DNA from 2 places in the Dellaglioa sp. L3N genome. Region 1 is predicted to be linked to the other one. Evidence: predicted binding sites of a transcription regulator. Region 1 holds the regulator's gene; the other holds the start of a gene.

The links. Region 1 encodes LexA, which represses DNA repair genes until DNA is damaged. Its sites were predicted from a motif close to CNAACANNTGTTNG; they were not measured.
Region 2: a site for LexA is predicted at 3,000-3,013, ahead of recA (recombinase RecA). Genes of this name have one in related genera too.

Annotation. Positions count from the first base shown of each region.
Region 1 is NZ_CM142928.1:1,009,413-1,018,993, reverse strand. Features, by position in the region: gene ACVPPR_RS05130 (adenine phosphoribosyltransferase) at 1-492, shown strand, start outside; gene ACVPPR_RS05125 (hypothetical protein) at 617-1,480, shown strand; tRNA gene ACVPPR_RS05120 (tRNA-Ser) at 1,532-1,618, shown strand; gene ACVPPR_RS05115 (DUF4041 domain-containing protein) at 1,992-2,081, opposite strand; gene ACVPPR_RS05110 (hypothetical protein) at 2,108-2,272, opposite strand; gene ACVPPR_RS05105 (transporter) at 2,296-2,655, opposite strand; gene ACVPPR_RS05100 (hydroxymethylglutaryl-CoA synthase) at 3,034-4,185, shown strand; gene lexA (transcriptional repressor LexA) at 4,324-4,944, opposite strand; gene ACVPPR_RS05090 (DUF896 domain-containing protein) at 5,092-5,334, shown strand; gene ACVPPR_RS05085 (YneF family protein) at 5,430-5,666, shown strand; gene ACVPPR_RS05080 (ABC transporter ATP-binding protein) at 5,735-7,492, shown strand; gene ACVPPR_RS05075 (ABC transporter ATP-binding protein) at 7,485-9,272, shown strand; gene ACVPPR_RS05070 (lysophospholipid acyltransferase family protein) at 9,362-9,581, opposite strand, start outside.
Region 2 is NZ_CM142928.1:1,487,643-1,497,223, reverse strand. Features, by position in the region: gene ACVPPR_RS07665 (BCCT family transporter) at 190-1,764, shown strand; gene ACVPPR_RS07660 (rhodanese-like domain-containing protein) at 1,920-2,225, shown strand; gene ACVPPR_RS07655 (MarR family winged helix-turn-helix transcriptional regulator) at 2,396-2,821, shown strand; gene recA (recombinase RecA) at 3,040-4,206, shown strand; gene ACVPPR_RS07645 (LysR family transcriptional regulator) at 4,263-5,144, opposite strand; gene ACVPPR_RS07640 (malolactic enzyme) at 5,252-6,922, shown strand; gene ACVPPR_RS07635 (AEC family transporter) at 6,952-7,920, shown strand; gene ACVPPR_RS07630 (ECF transporter S component) at 8,064-8,654, shown strand; gene ACVPPR_RS07625 (hypothetical protein) at 8,709-9,086, opposite strand; gene ACVPPR_RS07620 (DNA/RNA non-specific endonuclease) at 9,107-9,581, opposite strand, start outside.

The sequences.
Region 1 (9,581 bases):
GCTGCAATTCCAGATTACCCAGAAAAAGGTGTTGTTTTTCGTGATATTTCACCTTTAATGGCTGATGGTGCGGCATACCGTGAAGCAACAAATAAAATTGTTGACTATGCTAAGAGTAAAAATGTTGAGATGATTGTTGGACCTGAAGCTAGGGGCTTTATTGTTGGATGTCCAGTTGCCTATGATTTGGGTATTGGATTTGCTCCAGCTAGAAAAAAAGGCAAGTTACCTCGTGAAACGGTTGAAGCTAAGTATGCTTTGGAGTATGGAGAATCTGCACTTTATATGCATAAAGATGCTGTAAAACCGGGTCAAAGAGTATTGGTTACTGATGATTTATTAGCAACTGGAGGTACGATAGCAGCAACAATTGAGTTAGTTGAAAAATTAGGTGGTATTGTTGTAGGAACTGCTTTCTTTATTGAATTAGATGATTTAAAAGGTCGTCAAAAAATAAAAGATTACGATATATTTAGTCTGATGAACTATTAGATTAGTAATTTGATAAAAGAGTGTTTCAATTATGAAATACTCTTTTTATATATTCTCTTGTGACTAAATTAAATCAGATGACTAAAATTTGAAATATATATTTATATACTAAGGGGTATTTGATATGATTGCACAAACATTTTATTTAATCATTTTAATTATTTGGATGGTTATGATTGGTTTGACTGCTTGGGAAAAGGGTCCAACTAATTTTTTGAAATATATATTTACTACTGCAAAGATTCCGAGTCAAAATAGATTCCAACGCTCTTTTTTATCATTTTTGGTTGTTCAAGAAAAAGAGCAAAAATCTTATTTTTATGCGCTAAGTTTTTTAATGTGTACAATACTTGGATTAATGTTCTGGCCGGAGTTGATAATTTTAAGATTAATAACCTTTAGTGCTGCTTCATTGCTATTTTGTTATAGTTTTTTTTCTTATTTAAAATTATTTCCTAAGCAAACAAAAATTTGGCAAATTGAGTCCTATTTATTATTGCTTATTACTACTTTTATTTTTTATTTAATTAATTATATGAATCTAATTACACCACTGACTGAAGAAACGGTTATTTTTACATTTGCATTAGGTATTATTATTATTACATTTAGTTCATTTTATTTATTGAAGTTACTTTCATATATTGTGCAAAATAATTTTGCACATACTGTTCAAGTTATTGCCGAATTTGCTTTAAATATTTTTTACGAAGGGTTGCTTGTTGGGACCTCTTTAATAGGTGTTCTGGGCGGTGAAACGAAAGTTACTGAGTTTATTGCAAAATTACCAAGTACCCATATCGGTGATCATTTGGTGGCACTTTCATACTATGGCTTAAGTGATTTCTTTGGAGATCCCATTAATACCATTCAAAATGTGCAATCATACCCAACTATTATTTTGTATATACATTTATTGAGTTTGTTATTCGGTGCAAGTTATACATGGATATTCCTTGCTAACTTGATAAGCATTGATAATAATTAAATGTGTTTTGCAATTATATTAAAAAGTTGATATACTAAACAAAGTTGTTTTGGAGAGTTGGCAGAGTGGTAATGCACCGGACTCGAAATCCGGCGAACGCTGTAATGGCGCGCGCAGGTTCAAATCCTGTACTCTCCTTAGAATAGTAAATAAGAACAAAATTAAAAAATAGGAATGCCTGTATAAAGGCATTCCTATTTTTTGTTTACTCAAAAAGGTACTAAAAAGCATTAAAAGGTTAAAAGACTTTGCACACATTTTGCACACTCTTGAATATTAGGCTTTATTTATTTTTAGATTTTCGGATTCATTTATCTTATTTAAGACATCTTCAATTTCATTATCTCCACGAATTTTATATTCATCAATTAAATATGAATAGACTTTACTTGTTGTTTCTTTTGAGAATACTCATATGTTAAATATAATTCTTGTATTTTAAGGTCGAAGTAGTCAGATAAGAGACGGGTACTAGTTACTTCATACATTTTATTATGTTTCAATACGTTTTTCAATACCGTTCTAGGTTGGAGTATGTAACTTTATTAATTGCTGATTCACATTCGTTGTTAAATCCTCGTAAAATCGTTTTGTTATTCATTTTTCTACCTTTAGCTTTACTATTATCTACAGTCCAATTACCGATACGGCTCGTTTATCTTTGATCATCATCTTCTGTTCGCGCCTGAGTTCAGTTAACTTTTCTTTGTAACCTAGAGCAGTTGCAAAGTCATAATGTGGTTCGTATATTCCAAAATCTTGCATTGCTAAATTATCTTCAAGTAATCCCAAAGTTTTTTTGAGGTTATCAATATCTATATTACCCGTTGATTAAAAGCAAAAATGGCTGAAAGTATTACTAATACTAATGCTGGTAAAACGAGTAAGCTTAAAGAAAAACCGAACATAACATACCCGATTATTCCAAGAATGTGACCAATAATTGAAATATTATTTTTGACTGATTGAATAAGACCAATAATATTTAAAGCAAGACTAATGGATATAAAGATACAGATGATAAAAAATGTAATAATGACTAGAAAACTTAAACTGCTATCATTATTTTTAAACTCGTCCACAAGAATTGAGAGCATGATAGGCCAAGAACTTGCCATTAAAATAGCACCGAAAATATTAGAAATACCTGCAATTGTATTAATTTTTAATTTCATTATATTATTCTCTTTAGTCAGCTTTTAACGTGAATCAGTCTATTGCACGTTAATTGAATGCAAGCAGCCGAAATTACACCTGTTTGAAGTATTTATACGCTCTTTTGTATATTATTAATAATAGGTAATGCATAGCGTGATTGCAATTACTTTTTGTATTTAGGACTAAAAGTATTGTGTATTACATATCGTCTTAGAAGTATTAGCACATTAAAATACAACACATTCTGTTTAGGACATAGAAAAATTCACATATCAATTAAGATGTTAATAATGAGATGATGTTATTTTTTTCTTATGAAAAATTGTCAAATCTTGCCATTAAATAGGACATCAAGTACAATAATGGCAAGATTATAAATGGAAGTTGGCTGAGTAATGAAAATTGGAATTGATCGCATTAATTTTTTTACATCGGATAAGTATGTTGACATGGCTGAATTGGCTGAGGCTAGGGATGTGGATCCTAATAAGTATTTAATCGGGATTGGTCAGTCGAAAATGGCGGTTATTCCACCAACTCAAGATGTTGTAACGATGGGTGCGAATGCTGCAGATTTATTGATAGATGATGAAAACAGAGATAAAATTGATTTTGTTATTTTTGCAACAGAATCTGGTGTTGATAATTCTAAATCGACAGCAGCCTATGTTTCTGGTTTATTAGGATTAAATCATGTAAGGGCAGTTGAAATTAAGCAAGCTTGTTATGGTGCAACGGCTGCGATTCAATTGGCAAAGGGACATGTGGCTCTTCATCCAGATAGTCAAGTACTAGTTATTGGTGCGGATATTGCAAGATATGGGTTAAATACTTCTGGAGAGCCTACACAAGGTGGTGGTGCCGTTGCAATGATGATTACGGCGGATCCAGCGCTATTAACATTAGATGCAGACAGTGGGTTTGTAACGGAAAATGTTATGGATTTTTGGCGTCCTTTAAATCATAGTGAAGCACTTGTAGATGGCAAAGAATCACAGAATGTTTATTTGGATTTTTTTAATCAAACATGGAATGAATATAAAAATAAAACTGGATTAACAATAAATGATTTTAAAGCAATACTTTATCACTTGCCATATACAAAACTTGGCATTAAAGGATTAAGAGAGGTGCTTCCAGAAGCAAGTGAAATTAAAAAAACTGAATTAACACATGAATTTGAAGCGGCTAAAAAAGATAACAATCAGGTTGGAAATTTATATACAGGATCATTATATTTAAGCTTTATTTCTTTACTTGAAAATAGTGATGATTTAGAAATCGGTGATAGAATTGGATTTTATAGTTATGGTTCTGGCGCGGTTGGTGAATTTTTTTCTGGTAAATTGGCTGCTAATTTTAAAAGTCACTTGCCTCAAACAAATTTGGAATCACGAGTTAAAGTATCTGTTGCGTTGTACGAAAAGACCTATCAAAGTCAATTAAAAAATGATGGTGCGGATATTGATTTAGATTATGCTAATGATCAAGCTAAATTTATTTTAATTGGTAGTAGCAATATGCAGAGACAATACCGAATACAATAAAAATATTAACCGATTTAACCCCTAAGTTGAGACTAACTTGGGGGTGCTTTTTATGGCTGATGAATTGAATAAAAAATAAATAAGACAATCAATTACCACTCAAAGTTGAGTAGCAGTTGATTGCCTTGTAAGCCATTATTAAAAATGACGATAGAGTCCAATTACTTTACCTAAAATAGAGACCTTATCTAAGATAATAGGTGCCATCGTATCATTTTCAGGTTGGAGTCGGAAATAATTGTCTTCTTTGAAGAATCTTTTACAGGTCGCTTCATCGAATTCATTCATAGCGATAACAATTTCGCCATTTTCAGCATTTGACTGTTTTCTGACGATGACCTGATCGCCGTTTAGAATACCAATATTAATCATACTTTCTCCACGAATTGTTAGCATGAATAGGTCATCTGAAGAATTAAAGTCAGGTGGTAAGGGGAAATAATCAGTCACTTGTTCAACTGCTAAGATAGGAACACCAGCGGTAACAGTACCTACCATTGGAATTAAATTTTCATGACTATTAACACCAATTGCATCTAAACCAAGTGGTGTAAGTTCGATGGCTCTAGGTTTAGTAGGGTCTTTAGTTAGTAATCCTTTTTTTTCAAGTCGAGCAATGTGTCCATGAACCGTGGAAGTTGAAGATAAAGAAACAGCTTCACCAATTTCTCTAACAGTTGGCGGATAGCCTTTTGTATCCACTCGTTCATGAATAAAGCGCAAGACCGCAAGTTGCTTGCTGTCAGATGCTTTTGTCATTTCGTACACCTCATCATCATTATTTATTACTTTAATAGTAGCATATGAAAGTATCTGTTGCAAACAAACGTTCGGTTAATTCAAATGATTGTTTTTTATGATATTATCGGGTATGCTTATGAGTGAAATTTTAAGGAGTGATAGTAAATGAGTCCAGAAGATTTAACACCAAGAATAAATGAATTAGCTGCAAAAAGTAAAACTGCTGAAGGATTAACAAAATCTGAAGAAGCTGAAAGAAAAGAATTACGTGAAACCTATCTGGCATTATTTAGAGAGGGTTTTAGAAGCCGGGTTGAAATGATGCAGGTTTATGATAAATCAGGTAAAGAAGTAACCCCAGATAAAGTAAAAAAAGTGCAACGTGACAAAGGCTTACGAGACGATTAGTAAAATAGTTCACACTTTAGGTAGAATTACCTTTTCTTTTATGTCAAGATTGTGTAGAATTAATGATTGAAGTGAATTGAAAGGGGTCTTGAATTATGTCAATAGGAATGACGATTTTAATCGCCGTTATTGCGTTAGCAGTTGGACTTATCGGAGGATTTTTCGGTGCTCGTAAGTATATGGAAACATATTTACAAAAGAACCCACCAATCAATGAAGATATGTTAAGAATGATGATGGTCCAAATGGGCCAAAAGCCTTCTGAAAAGAAATTACATCAAATGATGTCATCAATGAACGCACAAGCAAAAAATAGCTCACAAAAAAAATAAGTTAATATTTTATGAACAGGCAAGGGTTTTCTTTGCTTGTTTTTTTTTCACGAAAAGGGGGCACCAGAATGAATATTTTTAGAAAACTTGGATGGTTTTTTAAACAAGAAAAAAAATCATATAGTATTGCAGTATTTTTCTTGATTTTAGTGGCAATTTTCCAAATTGTGCCACCTAAGATTATTGGAAATATTGTTGATAGCATGAGCGAAAAAGAATTAACAGTAAGCAAACTTGCTATTTGGATTGGCATTCTAATTTTTGTTGCAGTGGGTCAATACTTGTTTAGGTTTGTTTGGCGAAGAAATATTTGGGGGAGTGCTGCTCGCCTTGAAAAAATTTTACGAACTAGATTATTTAGACATTTTATGCAAATGGATCAATCGTTTTTTCAACAGAATCGCACTGGCGATTTAATGGCACATGCCACAAATGATTTAACGGCTATTCAACAAGTTGCGGGTGCTGGAATATTAACCTTTGCTGATTCAATTATTACAGGTGGAACGACTATCATAGCGATGATTTTTTTAATTGATTGGCGATTAACCATTTTGGCAATTATTCCACTACCTTTGTTAGCAGTTATGGCTAGATATTTAGGTACCAAAATCCACACGGCATTTTCTACCTCACAAGCGGCATTTTCAACATTGAATAACAAAACGCAAGAGAGTGTTAGTGGCATTAAAGTTATTAAGACACTTGGACAAGAACAAGAAGACATTGCTGATTTTGAAGAAAAAGTTCAAGAAACAATCAAAATTAATAGAAGAGTTAACTTTTTAGATGCGTTATTTGATCCTATAACAAGTTTAATTATTGGGTTATCATATGTTTTTACTATTATTTTGGGTGGTTATTATGTAACTAATAATGTTATTTCAATTGGACAACTCATTTCATTTATCAGTTATATCGCGTTACTTGTTTGGCCAATGTTTGCTATTGGGCGACTATTTAATATTATCGAACGTGGTAATGCTAGTTATGATCGCGTACAAATGTTACTTAATCAAAAAAGCGGCATTATTGATAATAAAAAAGGGTTAACTAAATCACCAGCAGGACCTTTTGATTTCAGTATTCAGCATTTTAATTATCCAGATGATGATCGTGAAAGTTTACATGATGTTAGTTTTCATATTGGTTCTGGGCAAACGCTTGGGATTGTTGGTAAAACTGGTGCTGGTAAGTCAACAATTATGAAATTAATACTGCGTAAATTTGATGCATATAATGGTATTATTACGGTTAATGATTCAGATATTAAAGAATACGCATTAGATACATATCTCAAGTCAATTGGGTATGTTCCGCAAGAAAGTTTCTTATTTTCAACGTCTATTTTTGATAATATTCGATTTGCAAATATGGATTTAACAAAAGAAGAAGTTGAAAATGCTGCATTTGATGCGGATTTGGCTAGCGATATTATGGAACTACCTCAAAAGTATGAAACAGAGGTTGGTGAGCAAGGAATATCATTATCTGGTGGTCAAAAACAACGTTTAGCTATTGCTCGTGCGTTAGTTATTGATCCAGAATTGTTAATTTTAGATGATGCACTTTCTGCTGTTGATGCTAGAACGGAATCAGTTATTTTGAATAGATTAAAAAGTAAACGTCAAAATAAAACAACTATTATTTCTGCGAGTCGTATGAGTAGTGTTATGGATGCAGACGAAATTATAGTCATTGATGGTGGAACAATAGTTGAGCGAGGTAAACATGATAGCTTAATGGCATCAAAAGGTTGGTATTATCAAATGACAACTAAACAACAACTTGAAAGTAAGCTAGATGGAGGTGATTTTGATGAGTGAGCAATCTAAGTCAAGTTGGCAAAAAGAATTGAGTAGTAAGGAACAAAGAACGGTTATCAAAAGATTATTGCCCTATACAAAAGAGTTTAAAGCAGATTTTTTAATTGCTATTTTATTTGCTGCAATCTTGAGTGGCATTAATATACTTTTACCATTACTCTTACAATATTATATGGATCATTATCTGCAATCAAAATCAACACCGTTAAATATCATGTTTTTATTTGCGGGACTTTATTTCATGGGTGTTATTTTAAAAGCAGTCACACAGTTTATTCAAACGTATTTGTACTCAATGGGTGCAGAAAAAACATTGGAAAAAATTCGTGTGATTCTTTTTAAGAAAATTCATACATTAGGTATGAGATATTTTGATCAAACACCGGCTGGAGCCGTCGTTTCTAGGGTGACTAACGATACAATGACTTTAGCAGATTTTTGGACGTTATTCATGACGTTAATTGTGGGGGTGTTTTCACTTGTTTCTGCTTTTGTGGCAATGTACATTGCCAAACCACAAATTGCATTAGTGACATTGATTTTTATTCCTATTTTATTAATAACAACTTGGTATTATCAGCGTTTTAGTTCAAAAGTATATCGACAAATGCGAGAATATTTGAGTCGATTGAACACAAAATTGAACGAATCAATTGTTGGTATTAGTGTCATTCAGCAATTTCGTCAAGAGAAAAGAATTGAAAGCGAATTTGAAGACACGAATGACCTTTATTTGAAAAAAAGGTTTGAAATGATTCGGACTAATTCGTTATTATTATCACCAATTATTAGTTTATTTTATGCATTGGCAGTTGTGATTACGTTGGGATTGTTTGGTATCAATAGTCTGGATCATTTTGTTGAGGCAGGAATGGTGTATGCATTTTTGACGTATTTACAAAATTTCTTTAATCCTATGACTAATTTGATGGATTATTTGACAACATTTCAAGACGGTATTGTTGCGGGGAGTCGAATCATTAGCGTTTTAGACGATTCAACGACGGAACCACAGCAAGCACCTGAAGAAGGTGCAACCATTATGAATGGTAAAATTGAATTTAAAAATGTTACTTTTTCATATGATGATGAAAATACTGTTTTAAAAAATATTTCATTTGTAGTTCAGCCTGGTGAAACGTTGGCATTTGTGGGCCATACGGGTAGTGGTAAAAGCTCAACTATTAATGTATTGATGAGATTTTATGACTTCCAAGAAGGTCAAATTTTAATTGATGATGTGGATATTAAAAAATATTCATCTGAAGAACTTCGTAAGAAAATGGGATTGGTATTGCAAGATTCATTCTTATTTTATGGAAACGTTGCGTCTAATATTAGAATGTTTAATGAAACTGTAACTGATGAACAGATTGAAAAGGCCGCTAAATTTGTCCATGCTGATCAGTTTATTGATAAATTACCACAGAAGTACCAAACAAGAGTTGTTGAACGTGGCGCAACTTATTCTGCTGGTGAGAAACAGTTAATTTCATTTGCGAGAACAATTGTGACTAATCCTAAAATTTTAATTTTGGATGAAGCTACAGCAAACATTGATACTGAAACAGAACAACTTATCCAAGCTGGCTTGAAACAAATGAGACAAAATAGAACGACATTGGTTATTGCTCATAGATTATCTACTATTGTTGATGCCAATCAAATATTAGTTTTAGACAAAGGTGAAATTGTCGAACGAGGAACACATGACGAATTGATTGACTTAAAAGGTAAATATTTTGATATGTATCATTTGCAGAATGGTTCGGAAGATTAACTTGAATTAAACTAGTACAGAATTAGGCGTAAGCTTTCAAAAAAATAAAAATACCGCTTGGAAATCATCATGATTTTCAAGCGGTATTTTTATTTTTTATGAGGATCAACGTATTTAAAGTCAGGATTAATATCGTTATCTAGCTTTTTAAATGAACTTGTTAATTGAGTATCTATTTGTGCTTGAACCTCATCAGTTAACTTTGTTTTTTTATCTAGATAGATGGGATCGCCAAATGCAACGGTAATTCTTTTTCTACTGAAAAGCTGTTTAAAGGTTAATGGACCTTGATAAACTGCGGGAACTAAA
Region 2 (9,581 bases), 480 kb from region 1:
AGTATTTGTATAAGATGGCAAAGCTAACAAGCACGCTGTGCAGATATCCCTAGTGGAGAAACTGTATCAGTGTGTTTTTTTTTGTGCAATAAATTGGGATTTGTTGAATGAGTACGCTAGTTAACTAGATCGTACTTTAAAATTTAGGAGGAAATTTTTATTTTAGAAAAACAAAATATCGACAAGAAAATGTTTGTGCCAACCGTGGCACTATTTATTTTGGTATCAGCTGGGTTATTACTCGGTGGGTCAGGTCTGAAGTCGACGTTAAGTGCAACAATGGATGTGATTACTGCACATCTGAGTTGGGCTTATCTTGGCATATATATTATTAATTTTATTTTCTTTATGTATATTGCATTGAGTCACTACGGAAAAATTAGACTGGGTAAAAAAGGTGAGAGTCCCGCATACAGTGATTTTAAATGGGGAAGTATGGTATTTGCAACTGCCATTGATGCCAGTATTTTAATGCTTAGCATGGTCGATCCACTTCGTTATGTGCAACAACCTTTGTTTGGTGCCAAGGCGATGTCTCCTGCTAATTATCAAAATGCTCACATGTTGGGACAGTTTGATTGGGGGCCAATGGCGTGGATGATGTTTGCGTCTTCGGCCGTGATTATTTCATACGTCATGTATGTTAAAAATGTAAAAGTCATGTGTGTTAGTGATGTGATTCCTATGTTAAAGGGTGATCAACCTTATAAAAAAGTATTACGAAAAGTGGTTGATTTTCTTGTCGTAATTGGTATTATGGGTGGCGTTGGCTCGTCAGTCGGAATGGAAATACCCGTATTATCGAGAATTATTTCAACGATAACAGGTGTTCAAGATACCATACTTTTGAAATTAGCTTTATTTGTTGTTTTATTTTCTATCTTTACATTAACAATGTTTAAAGGAATTAAAGGTGGGATTGATCGGTTGAGTTCGGCCCATATTTGGACCGCAATTGGTTTCTTGTTGATTGTCTTGTTAGTCGGACCAACCATGTACATTTTGAAATCAGAAGGTAACAGTCTTATGTTGATGGTGACACGATTTGTTTCAATGAGTACAGGGACTGCTTCAGGATTAGGGCATGCAGTTGATCCTGTTAAATCAGAAACGATTTTCTATTGGGGCTGGTGGTTAACCTTTATGCCATTTATGGGCTTGTTCATTGCTAGAATTTCACGTGGCCGAACGATTCGTCAAGTGATTCTAGGAATGTTGGCCTATGGTGCTTTAGGTTGTATGAGTTTCTACGCTATCTTAGGTGGCTATTCACTTTATCTTCAACAAAGTGGCGCTGTTGATTTAATTCACACATTGAATACGTACGGTCAAGCTGCAGCGATTGCGCAAGTGATTACAACCTTGCCATTTAAATATGTGATGTTGGTAATTTATGCGATTTCATGTTTTATTTTCTTAGCAACGACAATATCATCGTCTGCATATATTGTGTCATCGTTTACCAGCACAAAGCTCAGTTCATCACAACAACCAAGTCTAGTTAACCGTTTAGTGTGGATGGCAATCTTTATGTTATTCTCATTTGGTATTGTCTTCGTTGGTGGATTTAAAACGATTCAGTCCATTTGTTTGATGGCTGGGTTCCCAATAATCTTTGTGTCATTATTACTGATTATTTCAACATGGCAATATTTATCTAAAGATCATTCAACTGAAAGTGCTCGGACTTCGTTAAAAATTTTAAAAAAAGCAAAGAAAAATTTAATCACACGACAACACATCATTCATGATAGTATGCATTAATAAATAAAGTTCAATTAGGTTACGCTGAATAATGGCGTGGCCTTTTTTTGATCGTGAATAGTCTCTAAGAAGCATAAAAATAGCGTCAAAGGTGCAATTAGGAAGCTTCTATGACATAATCAAAAATAATTATTAAATAAAAGAGGTAATCAAAAATGAACTTTGAAGATGATATTCCAACAATCACAACGACAGAACTCGAAGCATTGTTACCAGATAAGCCACAAATCATTGATGTGCGTGAAGATTTTGAATTTGCGGAAGGGCATATTCCCGGCGCAATAAATGTGCCTTTAGATGAAATTGATCAATATGAGTTAGAGGGTCAAGCTTATATCATTTGTCGCTCGGGACGTCGAAGTGCGCAGGCTGCAGATATTTTATTTGAAAAAGGTAAAGATGTTGTTGATGTCTATGGCGGAATGCTTAGTTGGCAAGGGTCAACGGTCACAGGGAGTTAAACGTTTTCACTGATTTTATATTTTTAAGAAAAGAGGGGAACATATTACTTGTATATGTCCCCCCTTTTAATCTATAATAAGTGAAATGAGCATTTAGGTATTAGAAATTGATAATTGTTTTTAATTTTGTTTTGGGTGAGAACTAAGTGCATATAACTAGGAGGATAAAAATGATTGAGTTAAGCGGAACTTTCAACAAATTAAATCAGTTATTGAGCTTGTATGGGAAGCAAGATGGGCTTATGAATATTAAGCAATTAGGGACAATTGATACTTATTATTTAAACGCAATCGAGCAGTTGAAGAGCCCAACAATTGGGCGTGTGTCAACGTTATTGAATCAGTCGACACCAAATACGAATTACCATTTGAAGAAATTAATTACGTTAGGGTTAGTGACGAAGAAAGCGGACATTTCAGACAAACGGGTCATTCATTTGTTTGTGACAGATAAATATAAAGAGTTAACGACCGTCAATAGTGATTTTTGGAATCAATTGGAAAGTAAATTAGAGACACAAGTGACTGGTAAAGATCTAGCGACTTTTAGACGAGTTTTGAAAGAAACAATTAGTCAGATTGAAGCAATGGAATAAATTTAGGAAATTAAATTTTTTTTGAATAAAATGACGTACTTAATTAATAAGCGTACGTTATAGTTGAATGGATTGACACTTAGTAAGGACGATAAATGCATCGTTCTTTTTATTTTTGACAAAAATAATTTAACGCTTGCGATATAAAATTTAATAAGGTATGATAAGTAGATAGAAACGAACAGATGTTCTACTATTGAGAGGATGGGGTACTAACTATGGCTAACAGAAGTATTGCAACCGGAGACGGCAAAAGAAAAGATGGTAAAGAACGCGAAGCAGCATTAGAAAAAGCGTTATCAGCAATTACAAAAGAATTCGGACAAGGCGCTATCATGAAGATGGGGGACAAAGCCGATACAAAGATTGATGTCACTTCAACAGGTATTTTATCGTTGGATTACGCATTAGGTGTGGGTGGTTTTCCTAAAGGCCGTATTGTCGAAATATACGGACCAGAAAGTTCTGGTAAAACGACGATTGCGCTTCATGCAACTGCAGAAGTACAAAAAAATGGTGGTACGGTCGCTTATATTGATGCTGAAAATGCGATGGATCCTGCCTATGCGACAGCACTAGGTGTTGATATTGATGGTCTATTATTATCACAACCAGATACTGGTGAACAAGGATTAGAAATTGCTGATGCCTTGGTATCCAGTGGTGCCGTTGATCTTGTTGTTATTGATTCAGTTGCAGCCTTAGTTCCTCGTGCTGAAATTGAAGGCGAAATGGGTGATGCGCATGTTGGGTTGCAAGCCCGTATGATGTCACAAGCTCTTCGTAAATTAGCTGGTTCAATTAATAAAACAAGAACAACCGTTATTTTTATTAATCAATTACGTGAAAAAGTTGGGGTTATGTTCGGTAGCCCTGAAACAACACCAGGAGGCCGTGCTTTGAAATTCTACGCAACAATCCGTTTGGATGTTCGTCGTCGTGGACAAATTAAAGATGGTACTGACGTTATTGGGAATGAAACAACAATTAAAGTGGTTAAGAATAAAGTAGCACCACCATTCAAAATTGCTGAATTGAACATGATGTATGGGTCAGGTATCTCAGCTACTGCTGATATCTTAGATCTTGCTGTTGAAAATGGCATTGCTGAAAAAGCTGGTTCATGGTTCTCATATCATGGTGAACGTTTAGGTCAAGGTAAACCAAACGTTGTTAATATTTTGGAACAAAAACCAGAAATGTTACATGAAATGGATCAAGAAGTTCGTGCAAAAATCTTTGCACCTGATGAAGCAGAAGTTCCTGCTAAAGAAGTTAAGGCAGAAACAGAAGCACCAAAGAAAACAACTAAAAAAGCAAAAAAAGCTGATGATAAACCAGCGCTAGATTCAAAAATCGAAACATTAGATATACCGGAAGCTTAGTAAAAAAGAAAATGCAAGTTCGCATGATAAAATGTGAACTTGCATTTTTTCTATTCTTATATAGAAGGATCAATCAAAACGTCAATTAATTTTGCTTGAGTGGGCGTTAAAATATGGCTGACGCGATAAACGAGTGACATTAAGAATTTGGGTTGGTCTGGTTCTGATAAAGGTAATGCAACAAGGTTATCTGAAGCGTCCAAAGCAAGTTCCGTTAAAAAGCCAACACCAACATTTTCAGCAACCATCTTTTTAATGATTTGACTGTCGCTCGTGGTATAGATGATTTGTGGCTTGAAATGATTCTTGGCCGTTAATTCTTTAAAAGCGATTGGGTGAACAAAGCCTTCATTCTGCATAATGAATTTTTCATTTCTAAGTTCAGCAAATTTAATAGATTTCCTTGATGCAAGTGGATGTCGTTTACTCATGATGATTTTGAAATTTTTAGAGGCAAAATTTCTAACAATTAAGCGATCATCTTCTATGGGTTTAACCGAACCGAGCAAAGCCATATCTAATGAGCCATTTATTAATTGGATGAGAAGGTCCTGAGACCCATTACCAACAGTATCAAGATGATCAATTAAGCCTAATTGGAATAAGTTACCAACAATTTGTGGAAAGTAGTAGGTTCCTATAATAGGAGGCAGGCCAAATCGGATACGTTCATTTTTAAGTTGTTCAATTTCCTGATTTGCGATTTTTAATTCTCGCAGAATAATCGCAACGTGTTCCGCAAACTGTTCACCACTTGGTGTGAATAAAATTTGGTGATGAGATTGGTCACGGATAATTAATTGTGTATCGAGTTCTGTTTCCAATCGCTTCATAGAAGTTGTGATGGTGGGTTGACTAACTGAAAAAAAATCAGCAACTTTTGAAAAATTTCTTAAATTAATTATTTGTTGGTAATATTCTAAATCTCGAATGTTCATTATAATCCCCTTAGAATCAACGTTTTTAGTCCTCATATAAATAATATTTATAGTATAACATATGTTTGACTATAATTTTCCAAGGGGTATATTCTAGTTTTTGTAAGATACAGAGAAAACAAAAATATAAAAAAATAATGGAGGAATCAATTATGACAAAAGCACAAGATATTTTAAATAACCCATTTGTAAATAAAGGAACAGCATTTACAATGGACGAACGTCGTGAATTAGGACTTATTGGTATGTTACCAGCTAAGGTGCAAACAATCGAAGAACAAGCGACACAAAATTACGCACAATACTTAAGTAAAGAATCAGGCCTTGAAAAACGCCATTTCTTAATGGAATTATTCAACGAAAACCGTACCTTATTCTTTTACTTAATGGGCCAACATGTTGCTGAATTCATGCCAGTTGTTTATGATCCAGTTGTTGCTGACTCAATCGAAGAATACAATGAAATTTATGTTAACCCACAAAATGCTGCATTCTTATCAATCGATCATCCAGAAGATATCGAAGCAACATTAAAAAATGCTGCTGCAGGCCGTGACATTCGTTTGGTCGTTGTGACAGATGCTGAAGGTATTTTAGGTATGGGCGACTGGGGTGTCAACGGTGTTGATATCGCAATTGGTAAGTTAATGGTTTATACAGCTGCTGCTGGAATCGATCCTTCACAAGTTTTACCCGTTTCAATTGATGCTGGTACAAACAATGAAACATTGATGAATGACCCATTATACCTTGGTAACAAACATGCTCGCGTAACTGGCGACAAATACTACGACTTCATTGATGGTTTTGTTCAAAGTACAAAAGGCTTGTTCCCAGAATTATTATTACATTGGGAAGATTTTGGCCGCTCAAATGCTGCTAACATTCTTGAAAAATATCAAAATGATATCACAACATTTAATGATGATATTCAAGGTACAGGGATTGTTGTTTTAGCTGGTATCTTAGGTGCGCTAAGTATCACTAAAGGTTCAATTGCTGACCAAAAAGTTATCACTTACGGTGCTGGTACTGCTGGTGTCGGAATTGCTAACCAAATCATGGACGAAATGAAACGCGCTGGTGTTTCAGAAGAAGATGCTCGCAAACGTTTCTTCTTAGTTGACAAACAAGGGTTGTTGTTTGATGATACAGAAGACTTAACACCTGGCCAAAAAGAATTTACGCACAAACGTTCAGAATTTGCTAACGCTGATGAATTAACTTCTTTAGAAGCTGTTGTTAAAGCTGTTCAACCAACTGTTATGATTGGAACATCTACACAACCTGGTACCTTTACGAAAGAAATTGTTCAAGAAATGGCTTCACATGTTGAACGTCCAATCATCTTCCCATTATCAAACCCTACAAAATTAGCAGAAGCTAAAGCTGAAGATTTGATTGCATGGACTGATGGACAAGCATTAGTTGCTACTGGTATCCCAGCAGATAACGTTGACTACAATGGTGTTACTTACCAAATTGGTCAAGCTAACAATGCACTTATGTACCCAGGTCTTGGATTTGGTATTATTGCATCAACAGCTTCAAGAGTGAATGGCGAAATTTTGTCACAAGCTAGCCATGCTTTAGGTGGAATCGTTGATACGACAGCCGTTGGTGCTGCTGTATTACCACCTGTTACACATTTAGCAGAATTCTCACAAACAATCGCAGAAGTTGTTGCCCAAAGTGTCGTAGACCAAAAATTAAACAAAGAAGCAATTACGGATGTTAAGAAGACTGTTGCAGATATGAAATGGACACCTAAGTACTAAAAAAAGCGTAGAGAGAAGGACAATTAATTATGGTATTTTTCCAATCAATTCAAAGTGTTCTAGTTGTTGTTTTGATGATGTTACTTGGTTATATTTTACAAGTTAAAGGATGGTTCGCTGATTCATTTGGTGGCAACATCTCATCATTAATTACTAAAATTGCTTTGCCAGCATCAATTTTCGTTTCTGTTTTGAAATATTTAAAACGTGATCAATTAGTTGCATTATCAGGTAGTTTACTCTACCCTGCAATTGCGGTTATTATCGGTTACTTGATTGCTTGGGCACTTGTTCATCTTTTGAACATCAGACCTGGTCGTCGTGGTATCTTTATGAATGCCGTTGTTAATGCAAATACAATTTTCATTGGGTTACCTTTAAATATTGCATTATTTGGCGACAAGAGTATCTCATATTTCCTTGTTTACTATATTATTAATACAGTTTCAACATGGGCATTTGGTGTTTTCTTAATTTCAAATGATGATCCTACAAAAGATAAATCAGATAAAACGAAAAAGAAAATCAACTGGGCTAAAGTAATCCCAATGCCACTTGTTGGGTTTATCGTTGCATTAATCTTCTTGGTTCTTGCAATTCCAGTTCCTGATTTTATTAACCAAACATTAAGCTATGTCGGTGGATTAGTGACACCATTATCATTAATTTATATTGGTATTGTGTTAGCCAAAGCTGGTTTGAAGAGTATCAGATTTGACCGTGATACAATCGTTGCCTTACTTGGACGTTTTGTCTTATCACCAATCATTTTGATTGCTGTTATTCTTTTGGGCACACATTTAACTGGCGCAGATTTAGCACCATTATTACAAAAAACATTGATTGTTCAATCAGCAACACCTATGTTAGCTGTATTGCCAATCTTAGCTAATGAAGCACATGGAGACGTTAAATACGCAACAAACATTGTTACTTCAAGTACAATCTTGTTTATCATTGTTGTTCCTATCTTAACAACGCTTATCTCTTTCATGTAAGATAAAATGATTTAAATAGTTCTTCAATGATTACCCCCATAATCATTGAAGAACTATTTTTTTGCATATTAATGGCAACGTACGTTAAATCAGTTATAATAAAGAAACATTGAAAAGACGATTAAATTTGTAGGAGTAAAAACATGAAAACTAATAATAAAACATATCATATGAGTATTTTAGCGTTATTTATTGCGATTATTATCGTTCAAAATTTCGTTCCCTTATTTGGTTATATTCCGGTTGGACCGTTAAGTATTACAACGATTCACATTACCGTTATTGTTGCGGCTTTGGTATTAGGTTGGAAGGATGGAGCATTTGTTGGTGGTATCTGGGGACTAATCACATTTATCAGAGCTTTTGTGTCACCCACAAGTCCAATTGCGCCGATTGTGTTCACCAATCCACTGATATCAATTGTGCCAAGAATCCTAATTGGAATTGTTACGGCAGCCGTTTTTTATTTTTTATATAAATGGTGGAAAAATCAAACATTGGCGATGGTCATGGCATCCATTATTGGTTCATTAGTTAATACGGTCTTAGTTTTAGGCCTTATTTATCTGTTGTATCATGGACAGGCTGCTAATTTTTATAAAGTTGATATGGGACAATTATTGCCTTATATTATGGGATTAGTTGTCACAAATGGGGTGCCAGAAATGATTTTGGCAGGGATTGTTGCCCCATTAATTGCGAGACCGTTACAAAAAATGGTTCGCAAAAGTTAAATCTATGTATAAAAAAAGTTGTTAACAACGAGATTTTTCGCTGTTAACAACTTTTTAATTGAATTTAGAAATAATTTTCGAGTTTAATTCGCCAGATTCTAATGCAATTAAAGCATCAATGAGGGGCATCTGATGGATTTCAGTCTCTTCAGCAAGTAAACTTTTAGGAATAAAGAAAGTCGTTGAATAAGCATCCCCAGCAAGGTAATCGCCATCAATTGTCTGACCTAAAATGCAGACATCATCCCAATTTAAAGAGATTGTATCAGGTGTTTGTAAAAAATTCATGGTCTCAAGAAATTGTGTTTGAAGTGAGCGACCTGGAAATTGCAAGTAGCCATCGCTTGTTTGATGGATGTTTGAATCAAGTAGCAGTTTTTGCAACGTTTGTGGTGCTAAATCTGATAGTTGGCCTTTTAATTCTGTGAACATGACTAACACACTCCTTTGAATTAACGTTTATTCAAAATAGTAACATTAAAATTGATATTTCCCCAAGAGGTTGTACTTTTACCTTGCATCTGAATCGCTTTAGGAAAGAGCGATTTGCCAGAGAAAATAGGGGTAATTTGATAACGAACATGATCACCTTTATCGATGGCTGCCCGAACCGCATTTTCGTATTTAGTCATGTAAGGTGTGTTTACGGGATTCTGGTACAAAGTTGCTAGATTTTCTTTCTTATCACCGTTACCACCAAGTTGTCGCCCAATTAAATGGCCACGGGAATGGTAGTAAGGTGACAGTCCAGAAACAAAGCCAGTGGGTCGGATAGAAGCGTTAGCTGATGTCCCTCTAGCTTCCAAAGCCTTAACTAAAAGGGCGTTTGCCTGTGTGGCACGTCCAAGTGAATCGAGAGCACCGTATTTAATCCAGCCGCTTGAAGAATCTGCTAGGTCACTTTTTGAAAATGTTGGATTTTTATTA